2 regions of the Stenotrophomonas sp. PUT21 genome follow, and region 1 is predicted to be linked to the other one. Evidence: riboswitches for the same ligand, from Rfam matches in the RefSeq annotation. Region 1 holds a riboswitch; the other holds the start of a gene.
The links. A riboswitch is a leader RNA that binds a small molecule or an ion and turns the genes downstream of it on or off. The one in region 1 is predicted to bind cobalamin.
Positions count from the first base shown of each region.

Region 1 (5,722 bases):
CAGCCCGGCGTGCCGTCGTCGTGCAGCAGCGGGGTGACCGGCTTGGTCGCCTGCTCCGGCTCGGCCGGAAGCGGTGGCGTGGTCGGCGTGACTGCCACCGGCGTGGGCGAAGGGGCCGGCGGCTCCAGATCGCGGCGACTGAACACCGCTACCAGTGCCAAGGCGGCGGCCAACGCGGTCATGCCCTGCCAGAAACCAGTGCGCTGCCAGAGCCGTGGCGAGGCAGTGCTCACCGACGGCCAGCCCAGCGACGTCCGGATGCGCGGCCACAGATGCGCGGGAACCGCTTCGCTGCCCAGTGACTCCAGCAGCGGCGCAAGGCGGTTCTCCCATTGGGTCACCAGCCGGGCGAAGCCGGGATCACCCGCGATCCGCCGCTCAACAGCGGCGCGCTGGGTGGCATCGAGTACGCCGAGCACGTATTCGCCGGCCAGGATGTCGGCGCTCGGCGGTTCGCCGTCGTCCTGCAGATCATGGAGGTCGCGCACGTTCATCGTTCCAGGCACACCCGAAGCTGGCCCAGCCCGCGGCGGATCCAGCTTTTCACCGAGCCCAGCGGCGAGCCGATGCGGCGCGCGAGTTCTTCATAGCTGGCGCCATCAAGGAAGGCCAGCCGGATCAGCGAGCGGCGGCGCGGCTCCAGTGTTTCCAGGCAGTCCTGCAGGCGCTCGTGATCCGAGGCCTGCTCGGCCACCTGGGCCGGCTGCGGCGCGAAATCGGGCAGTTCCTCGGCCACCGACAGATCATCCAGCGCCCGCGGCGGCGCCGCCCGCAGGCGATCGATCGCGCGGTGGCGCGCCATCATCGACAGCCAGGTCATGGCCGCCGCCTTGGCGCGGTCGAACTGCCCCGCCTTGTGCCAGACCGTCGTGAAGACGTCCTGCAGGACCTCTTCGGCATCACCGCGGTCGCGCAGTACCTGCAGGCAGATCGCGAACAGGCGTCCGGACGCCAGCTGATAGACCGACTCGAACGCCTGGCGATCGCCGCCGGCGACCCGGACCAGCAGTTCGTCCAGGCGGTGTGATGCAGCGGCGGCGGCGTCCAGCTCGGGCATTGCAGGCTCAATGTCGATAACGGGCGTCCCGGCATCCTCGTTGCTCCAGCCGCTGTCCGCAAGGGGGCGCTCAGGCACCGCATGTCTTCACCAACGGCTGCGTGCGCGCAGCGGACACCTCGGCCGCAGACGTGGCGACCGGTGCGGCCGGAAACTCGACCCGCACCTGCGGGTACGTGCCCTTCTCATCGCGGACGTTGCCGGTGCCGGTGAACTGCAGCAGGCGCTGATCGGCCGTGGCATAGACCAAGGTGACAGCCGGCACCGCGAAGCCGAACCACGCATCCAGCTTCATCTGCAGCTGCTCGGCCGGCTGGCCCTGCCAGCTCACCGCGGCGGTGCGCTGCAACTTCAGCGTCACCAGGCGCTGGCGGCTGGGCAGCAGGAACTGGAATGCCACGCTCTGTCCGGCCTGCAACGCGGCCCAATGGCTGCGTACAGCCGCGTCGAAACCGGCATCGACGACCGCCCCCGAGGGGAGGGTGATGGCGCGACTGAAGGTGGGGGCCTGGGCGCTGGCGCGGACCGATACCTGGCGGGTAGCGGCATTGCCGCGCACCCCTTCCTGATAGCCATCGCGGCCATCGTCCAGGGTGAAATCCGGTGTCTGCGGGCTGCCCTGCGGCGTCATCCACTTGCGCGCGAACGGGCGGCCGTCACTGCAGCGGTACAGGACCAGCCGCGACTGCGCACTCGCCGGCCCCTGCAGCCAATGCGTCTCGCGATACAGCAGGCGGCCATCGGCGGTGGCGTACGCGCGGCCTTCCTGACGCTGCACGGTCTGATCGGCGGCACTTACGGGGGCGGCGCTCACCGACAGCAGCAGGATCAGGCAGGGCAAGGGCTGGCGCATGGGGGTCCAAACGGGCGGGCTTGCAGGGAGATACGCAGGCGGCGGTGGTTTGGATGCAGTGGGCGGATCGCGCAGACGACTTGACCATCGCCCGCCTTCGGCCTACCTTGTGCTCGCCGAAGGTATCCATCGCTTCATGCAGATGAAGGGATGGATTTAAACGGGAATCCGGTGAAGGCGCCTCGCGCGCCCATTCCGGAGCTGCCCCGCAGCGGTGAATGGAAACGACACCTGCCAACAGCACTGGGCCCTGGGGCCTGGGAAGCGGCAGGGAGTAGGTGGGCGCCCGCGCCCGTGTCCATCAGCCCGAATACCGGCCCCGGCCGGAGGACATGACCGTCCTCCGATTCGACCTGGAACGTCCGCGGGGAGGTTGCCGGGGCCTGCCGCCATGCCGCCTGCATGGCGCTGCCCCCGTGCGCCCGCTTCACGGCATCCGGTTCGCCCGCGGGGGCGAAGGTCGCTGGCGGGGCGGAACGGGCTGCAAGGCCCCGGACGGCGCGCGGTTCCTTCGTTCCTCAATGCCCCTACGCAATGAGGACACGTTCCAATGACCACTGTTACCAACCTGGGTTTTCCGCGCATCGGCGCCAAGCGCGAACTCAAGCGCGCGCTCGAAGCCTTCTGGTCCGGCGAAAGCAGCGCCGCGTCGCTGCAGGACACCGCGGCCGAGCTGCGTGAACGCCACTGGCAGCTGCAGCGCGAGGCCGGCGTGGATGTGCCGCCGAGCAACGACTTCAGCCTGTACGACCAGGTGCTGGATGCCGCCTTCCTGTTCGATGCGATCCCGGCCCGTTACCGCGCGCTTGCCGATGCCGAGCCGCTGAGCGGCTACTTCGCGATGGCGCGTGGCCTGCAGCGCGATGGCATCGACCTGCATGCGCTGGAGATGACCAAGTGGTTCGACACCAACTACCACTACCTGGTGCCCGAGCTGCAGGCCGGCCAGACCTTCACGGTGCGCGGCGACAAGCCGCTGGCCGAATACCGCCAGGCCAAGGCGCTGGGGATCGAAACCCGGCCGGTGCTGATCGGGCCGGTCACGTTCCTGCGGTTGTCCAAGACCACCGATGGCAGCAACGCGCTGGATCTGCTCGATGCGCTGCTGCCGGTGTATGTGCAGTTGCTTGCCGAGCTCAAGGCGGCCGGCGCGGCGTGGGTGCAGCTGGATGAGCCACTGCTGGTGCAGGATCTGGATGAGGCCACCCGCGCCGCGTTCGAACATGCCTATGCGGTGCTGGCCAAGGCTACGCGCCCCAAGGTGCTGGTGGCGACGTACTTCGGTGCGCTGGAAGACAACCTCACGCTGGCCGCCTCGCTGCCGGTCGATGGCCTGCATGTGGATCTGGTCCGCGCGCCGGAGCAACTCGATGCGGTGATCAAGGCGCTGCCGGCCGGTCGCGTGCTGTCAGCCGGCCTGGTCAACGGCCGCAACATCTGGCGCACCCATCTGGACAACGCGCTGGTGCTGGCGCGCTACGCCCACGGTCACGTGGGCAGCGATGCGCTGTGGCTGGCGCCATCGTGTTCGCTGCTGCATACGCCGGTCGATCTGGACCACGAAAAGAAGCTCGATGACGAACTGCGCAGCTGGCTGGCGTTCTCCAGGCAGAAGCTCGGCGAGCTGCGCGTGCTGGCCGATGCGATCGATGCACCGGCGCGGGCCGAAGCGCCGCTCGCCCATTCGCGCGAATGCATCGAATCGCGCCGTCGTTCGCCGCGCGTGCACAACCCGGCCGTCGCCGCGCGCCTGGCCGCGCTGACCCCGGCCGATGCACAGCGCCACAGCCGCTATCCGCAGCGCCACCTGGCCCAGGCCGCCGCGCTGAAACTGCCGCGCTTCCCGACCACCACGATCGGTTCATTCCCGCAGACGCTGGAGGTCCGTGAGGCGCGTGCCCGCAACAAATCCGGCAAGCTCTCCGATGCGGATTACGATGCCTTCCTGGCCACCCAGACCGAACACTGTGTGCGCGTGCAGGAGCAGATCGGGCTGGACGTACTGGTGCACGGCGAGTTCGAACGCAACGACATGGTCGAGTACTTCGGCGAGCAGCTCGACGGCTTCGCTTTCACCAAGAACGGTTGGGTGCAGAGCTACGGCTCGCGCTGCGTGAAGCCGCCGGTGATCTTCGGCGATGTGACCCGTCCGCAGCCGATGACGGTGCGCTGGTCGCAGTACGCGCAGTCGCTCACCCAGCTGCCGATGAAGGGCATGCTGACCGGCCCGGTGACGGTGCTGCAGTGGTCGTTCGTGCGCGATGACCAGTCCCGTGCGGACACCTGCCGCCAGATCGCGCTGGCGCTGCGCGATGAAGTGACCGACCTGGAAGCGGCCGGCATCGGCGTGATCCAGATCGACGAGCCGGCGATCCGCGAAGGCCTGCCGCTGCGCCGCGCGCAATGGCGCGACTACCTGGACTGGGCGGTGGAAGCGTTCCGGATCAGTGCCAGCGGCGTGCGCGATGCGACCCAGATCCACACCCACATGTGCTACTCCGAGTTCAACGACATCATCCACTCGGTGGCCGCGATGGATGCGGACGTGATCTCGATCGAGACCTCGCGCTCGCGCATGGAACTGCTGGATGCCTTCGTGCGTTTCCAGTATCCCAACGAGATCGGCCCGGGCGTGTATGACATCCATTCCCCGCGCGTGCCGGACAAGGCCGAGATGCTGGCACTGCTGCGCAAAGCCGCCGAAGTGCTGCGCCCGGAGCAGATCTGGGTCAACCCGGACTGCGGCCTGAAGACCCGTGGCTGGCCGGAAACCCGTGCCGCGCTGGAAGCGCTGGTGGCCGCCGCGCGCGAACTGCGTGAGGAAACGGCAGACGCCAACGCCGCGTGATGGACCCTTTGTAGACCGCCCCAAGGACCCCATCGCCGCCGTTGCCGGCGGTGGGGTCGACGAGAAACGCATGAAACCGCATGACCTGACGCCGATCGACCGCCCTACCCTCTCTTTGCCCGACGGGCACACCAAACTGCTGCTGCATTCGTGCTGCGCGCCGTGCTCGGGCGAGGTCATGGAAGCGATCACCGCCTCCGGCATCGACTACACGATCTTCTTCTACAACCCCAACATCCACCCGGTGAAGGAATACGAACTGCGCAAGCAGGAGAACATCCGCTTCGCCGAGAAACATGGCGTGCCGTTCGTCGACGCCGACTACGACACCGACAACTGGTTCTCGCGCGCCCGCGGCATGGAGAACGAGCCCGAGCGCGGCATCCGCTGCACGATGTGCTTCGATATGCGCTTCGTGCGCACCGCGCTGTATGCGCACGAGAACGGCTTTGCGGTGATCAGCAGCTCGCTGGGCATCTCACGCTGGAAGGACATGAACCAGATCAACGACTGCGGCCACCGTGCCGCCGCACACTATCCGGGCATCCAGTATTGGGATTACAACTGGCGCAAGGGCGGCGGTGCCGCGCGGATGGTGGAGATCAGCAAGCGCGAGCAGTTCTACCAGCAGGAGTACTGCGGCTGCGTGTACTCCTTGCGTGACGCCAACCGCCACCGCCGCGAGACCGGCCGCGAGCGCATCAAACTGGGCGTGCTGTATTACGGCGATGGCACCTCCAGGCAGGGCGACGCCGACTGACCGTTGCGGGGGCGTCGGCTAGACTGGGGCGCCCCCACCGTTGTGAAGCCGCCATGAGCCGTTACCCCGCCGATGTCGCCTTGGTCGTGATCGACCTGCAGCCGGATTTCATGCCCGGCGGTGCGCTGGCCTGCGTGGACGGCGATGCGATCGTGCCGGACATCGCGGCACTGCTGGCCGAACACCGTTACCGCACCGTGGTGG
Region 1 covers NZ_CP197645.1:4,293,777-4,299,498, reverse strand. Annotated here, with positions in the region: gene ACTT2I_RS19175 (anti-sigma factor) at 1-494, opposite strand, end outside; gene ACTT2I_RS19170 (sigma-70 family RNA polymerase sigma factor) at 491-1,057, opposite strand; gene ACTT2I_RS19165 (hypothetical protein) at 1,128-1,910, opposite strand; cobalamin riboswitch at 2,013-2,246, shown strand; gene metE (5-methyltetrahydropteroyltriglutamate--homocysteine S-methyltransferase) at 2,461-4,758, shown strand; gene ACTT2I_RS19155 (epoxyqueuosine reductase QueH) at 4,829-5,518, shown strand; gene ACTT2I_RS19150 (nicotinamidase) at 5,572-5,722, shown strand, end outside.

Region 2 (5,722 bases), 270 kb from region 1:
TCGGCAGCAGCATGCCGGTGCCGAACAAGCAGCGCCTTGCCGCACTGGTGAACCACTACCAGGTGCCCTTGATCGAAGATGCGGTGTACGCCGAACTGCAGTTCAAGGAGCCACTGGAGCCGTTGGCCAAGAGCTTCGACCGCGATGGCTGGATCATGGTCTGCAGCGGGTTCTCCAAAACGCTCGCCCCGGATTACCGCATCGGCTGGCTCGACGGGGGCCGTTTCGCCGCCGATATCCAACTGCTCAAGTTCCATTCCTCCGGCGCCGAATCACGCCTGCTCGGCGATGCGGTGGCGGCGTTCCTGGAGGCGGGCAACTACGAGCACCATCTGCGTGGGCTGCGCCGGCTCTACAGCGACCAGGTCAGCCACGTGCGTGGCCTGATCGCCCAGCACTTCCCCCCGGGCACCTCGGCCACCCAGCCCACCGGCGGCTTCCTGCTGTGGGTGGAGCTGCCTGCCGCGATCGATACCGGGGAACTGTTCGAGCAGGCCTTGGCCGAGGGCGTCGTGTTCATGCCCGGCCAGGTGTACTCGCGCGGCGCACGGTACCGGCACTGCCTGCGCCTGTCGTGCTGCCAGGAACTGGACGAGCGCTTCGTCGGCGCGATCGCCACGGTGGGGCGGCTCGCCGCCGCACTGCAGGCACGCGCAGAGCGCTGACGCTCAGAACACCAGGCGATCGGCCAGGCTGGCCGGGTCCGCGCCGGGCGCATACGGCAGGCGCCCCCAGCACGGCATCGGCAACCGCGCCTTGAGCAGTGCGACGTTCTCATCGCGGCGCGCCATCGCCGGGTCCACCTCATTGGCGATCCAGCCGACGCAGCGCGCGCCACCGGCGGCGATCGCCTCGGCGGTCAGCCGCGCATGGTTGAGGCAGCCCAGCCGCAGCCCAACCACCATCACCACCGGCAGTTCCAGCGCCTGCACCAGATCACGCTGGTCCAGCGTGGCCGACAGCGGTGCCAGCCAACCGCCGACACCTTCGACCACCACCGTGTCCGCGCTGGCGCGCAGGCGCGCGAAGGCCGCTTCGATCGGCGCCAATGACAGCTGCACGCCCGCCTCGGCAGCGGCGATCTCCGGGGCCAGTGGCTGCTCCAGGGCAAACGGGTTGAGGTCGTCGTACGCCGGCGCCGGCAGGCTGGCCGCCAGCAGGGCGGTGGCATCCTCGTTGCGCAGGCCCTCGGGGGTACGCTCGCATCCACTGGCGACCGGCTTCATGCCCACCGAGGTGCCGCCGTGCCGACGCAGGGCATGCAACAGCACACAGCTGCTGAAGGTCTTGCCGATGCCGGTATCGGTACCGGTAACGAACAGAGCGGCAGGGCGCGGCGCAGGCAGGGACATGGGGACCACCGGGAGCGGAAACGCGCCATTATCCGCCTCCCGGCCGCGTTGCGATGCGGTCCGCTGCGTTCCGCCGGGCCCCGGCGCAGGCGGACGTTCGGCTTGGTAGACTGCGGCCATGTTCGATACCTCCACGCTCACCGGCAGCAAGCCGGAACAGTACGGCCAGCTGCTGGCCCAGGCCCGCGCCCTGGTGCACGGCGAGCGCGACCGCATCGCCAATGCGGCCAACCTGTCGGCGCTGGTCTACCACGCCCTGCCGCACCTGAACTGGGTCGGTTTCTACTTCTTCGATGGCAAGGAGCTGGTCGTCGGCCCGTTCCAGGGCCTGCCCGCCTGCGTGCGGATTCCGCTCGACAAGGGCGTGTGTGGCGCCGCCGCCTCGCAGCGGGTGACCCAGCGCATCGAAGACGTCGATGCGTTCCCCGGTCACATCGCCTGCGACTCGGCCTCGCGCTCGGAACTGGTCGTGCCGCTGGTCCACAACGGTGATCTGGTCGGCGTGTTCGATCTGGACAGCCCGTCGCTGGCCCGCTTCGATGCCGAGGACCAGGCCGGCCTGGAAGCAATCGCCGCCGTGTTCGTCGAGGCACTGGGATGAGTGCCGCCAAGCTGCGCAACATCGGCCCGAAGAGTGCAGCATGGCTGCGTCAGGTCGGTCTGCGTACGCCGGAAGACCTGGTGGCCGTCGGGGCCGTCGGGGCCTTCGTCAAGGTGCGCCGCGCCGGCTTCAAACCGAGCTTGAACCTGCTGTATTCGCTGGAAGGCGCGCTGCAGGACTGCCACTGGCAGGAACTGCCGGAAGCACGCCGCACCGTGCTGGTGGCCGAGTACGAAGCGATCATCGCCGACCAGCCGCTGAAGAAGGCGCCGCCCGCCTCCGGCCCGGTCTACGACCGCACGGTCGAGCATCGTGATGATGACGGCGACGACGCACCGCCGTTCGATATCGACGACGAGCATCGCTGATCCGCAGGTACCGACACACCGTCGGTACCTGCGCGCTTCATACCTGCTGCAGTTCCAGCAGCTCGCCCCACAGGTGATCGTCCTCGCGCTCCACGCGCAGGCGCAGCCGCGTGCCATGATCGATGCGCAGCGCCCAGCACATTGCCATCGGCAGCCCGCATACCTGGGACAGCACCATCCGCAGCGCGCCGCCATGGCTGACGATCAGGGTGGAGACCGGCTCGGGTTCATCCAGCAGCCGATGCAGTCCACGCGCGATGCGGCGCTCGAAGTGGCCCCAGCTTTCGCCATGCGGCGGCGGGTTGGCGTGCGGGTCCAGATGAAAGGCCGACAGCGCATCCATCGGCAGCGCCTCCAGCGCGGCACCGTCCCAGTCGCCGAAATCCAGCTCTTCCCATTCCTCATCGGTCGCCACGGCCAGCCCGAGCGGCGCGGCCAGCGCCTCGGCGGTGACCACGGCGCGTTGCCGCGGCGAGCACAGCACCCGCTGCCAGGACAGCCCTGCGTAGCGCGCACACAGTGCGTCGGTCGCGCCCTCCTGCAGCGGCGGATCGGTGCGGCCATCGAGATGATCGTCGCGGCCGGTGCTGGCATGGCGGATCAGATCGAGGATCACGCCAGGCCCCCTCTGCTGCCCGCTGCAGCCGGCCAGTGCGGGTCACGGGCGTCGGCGCCGGGGTGCTGCAACCACGTTGGGGTCATGGGGATCACATCGAAAAAGCGAGGCGCATTCTAACCGGCGCGCGCCACCGGCCCGGCCGATGGCTTAGACTGCGCCCACTTTCAGGTGACCCGGGGCTGCAATGCCGCCAGGTTGAAACGGGAAGCCGGTGACGCGTCAGGCCTTGTGCCATGCCGCCACTCCGGCGCTGCCCCCGCAACGGTAAGCGAGGAAACACCAGGCAACACGCCACTGTGCTCCGGCATGGGAAGGCGCCTGGCACGATGGCACCCCCATCGACCCGCGAGCCCGGAGACCGGCCTGGAAGACGACTGGTTGCGATGCGGCGGGCATGGCGGCGGCAAGCAGGCGCCTGCGTGCGCCCGCCCACCGTCGAACACCCCTGCAGCGCGATCATCCCCACCCCTTGCCGCGCGGGCGTGCGCGGTGCATGGAGTCATCGATGAAGCTGCAAACCCGCGTTCTTTCCCTGGCTGTGCTCTCGGCCCTGCCCCTGCTGGCGTCCGCCCAGGACCAGGCCACCGCACTGGACCAGGTGCTGGTCACCGCCACCCGTACCCCGATCGCCCTGCAGGACAGCATCTCGCCGGCGCAGGTGATCGACCGCGCCGAGATCGAGCGCAGCCAGGCACCCTCGCTGCAGGATCTGCTGCGCGGCCGGGCCGGCATCAACCTCAACAACAGCGGCGGCCTGGGCAAGCAGAGCTCGCTGTTCCTGCGCGGCACCAACTCGGCCCACGCCCTGGTGCTGATCGACGGCGTGCGCATCAACACCGGCGACCTCGGCCTGGCCATGATCCAGGACCTGCCGCTGGCGCAGATCGAGCGCATCGAGATCGTGCGTGGCCCGCAGTCCAGCCTGTACGGTGCCGACGCGATCGGTGGCGTGATCCAGATCTTCACCCGCCGCAATGCCGGCCAGTTCGCGCCACACCTGCAGCTCGGCGGCGGCAGCAACGGCCTGCGCGAAGCCAGCGGCGGCTTCGGTGGCAGTGGCGCGCGTGGCTGGTTCGGCACCGACATCGCCTACCAGCACACCGACGGCATCAACGCCTGCCGCGGCTCGGTCTCGCCGTTCGCCGGCTGCGGCGCCAATGAGCCCGACCGCGATGGCTACCGCAACCTGTCCATGAGCCTGCGCGGCGGCTACGCCCTGACCGACACGCTGAGCCTGGAAGGCACCGCGCTGCGCGCCGAAGGCGAGAACCACTACGACGGCTACTACAACTACTCCGAGACCCTGCAGCAGGTGCTCGGTGGCAAGCTGCGCTACACCCCCAGCGAGCGCTTCAACCTGACCGTCAATGTCGGCCGTGCCGACAACGAATCGGACAACTTCAACGGTGATACCTGGCTGGGCAACGCGCAGACCCACCGCGACAGCGCCTCGGTGCAGGCCGATATCGGCATCGCCGAGGGCCAGCTGCTGAGCGCCGGCGTGGACTGGAGCCAGGACAACCTGGATGGCAGCAGTGCCGGGTATCTGGTCGACAGCCGCGACAACACCGGCGTGTTCGTGCAGTACCAGGGCCGCTTCGGCGCGCACCACCTGCAGGCCAGCGTGCGCAACGACGACAACGAACAGTTCGGCAACCACACCACCGGCAGCCTCGGCTGGGGCCTGGAGCTGGGCAGCGCGTTCCGCCTCAACGCCAGCTACGGCACTGCGTTCAAGGCCCCGACCTTCAGCGATCTCTACGACCCGTGGAGCGGCGTGCCGACCCTGGATCCGGAAAAGTCCAAGAGCGCGAATGTCGGCATCACCCAGCAGGGTGATGGCTGGCGCTGGGGCCTGGATGTGTACGAAACGCGCATCGATGACCTGATCACCTATGACGCGACCACCTTCATGATGTCGCAGGTCGAGAAGGCCCGCATCCGCGGCGCCGAACTGACCGGTGCGATCACCGTGGCCGGGTTCGACCTCAATGCACAGCTCAGCCACACCGATCCGCGCAACCGCACCGACGGCAGCGCGCAGTTCGACAACTGGCTGGCCCGCCGCGCTCAGAACACCGCGCGCCTGGACGTCGATCGCCGCTTCGGTGCCTTCCGCGCCGGCATCACCGCCAACGGCGCCGGCAAGCGGTACGACGATGCGGCCAATACGGTGCGCCTGGGTGGCTACGGCACCGTGGACCTGCGACTGGAATACGCACTGACCCGCGACTGGTCCGTGCTGGGCCGGGTCAGCAACGTCTTTGATCGCGACTACGAAACGGTGGCCTGGTACAACCAGCCGGGCCGCGAGTACCGCCTGAGCGTGCGTTACCAGCCGAAATAAGGGATCTGGACGGCGGCCACGCCGCCGTCCCACCCTCGTTAGGTGCCGACCGTTGGTCGGCACAATCATTGAACCTGGTAGCTGCCGACCGTTGGTCGGCACACCCATCATCCTCGGTAGCTGCCGACCGTTGGTCGGCAGACGCCCTGACGCGTTACAGCGCCAACAATCCCCGCAGATCATCCACCACGGCAACGGCCTGAACGTTGTCCAGATCCAGCCCGCGCGGATAGCCGTAGCGCACCAGCGCCACCGGCATCCCGGCATCCACGGCAGCGCGGTAATCGGTGATCGAATCGCCCACCATCAAGGCGTCTTCGACGGCCACCTCGAAGTGCGCGGCGATATGCCGCAACGGCGCACCACTGGGCTTGCGCTCCGGCAGCGAATCTCCACCCAGCACCAACGCAAACTGATCCTGCAGCCCGAAATGCT
Region 2 covers NZ_CP197645.1:152,958-158,679, reverse strand. Annotated here, with positions in the region: gene ACTT2I_RS00750 (aminotransferase-like domain-containing protein) at 1-665, shown strand, start outside; gene bioD (dethiobiotin synthase) at 669-1,352, opposite strand; gene ACTT2I_RS00740 (GAF domain-containing protein) at 1,471-1,953, shown strand; gene ACTT2I_RS00735 (TfoX/Sxy family protein) at 1,950-2,321, shown strand; gene ACTT2I_RS00730 (histidine phosphatase family protein) at 2,359-2,937, opposite strand; cobalamin riboswitch at 3,090-3,321, shown strand; gene btuB (TonB-dependent vitamin B12 receptor) at 3,446-5,287, shown strand; gene gph (phosphoglycolate phosphatase) at 5,442-5,722, opposite strand, start outside.
Region 2: linked by a shared signal. The riboswitch ahead of btuB (TonB-dependent vitamin B12 receptor) and the one ahead of metE (5-methyltetrahydropteroyltriglutamate--homocysteine S-methyltransferase) in region 1 are both predicted to bind cobalamin.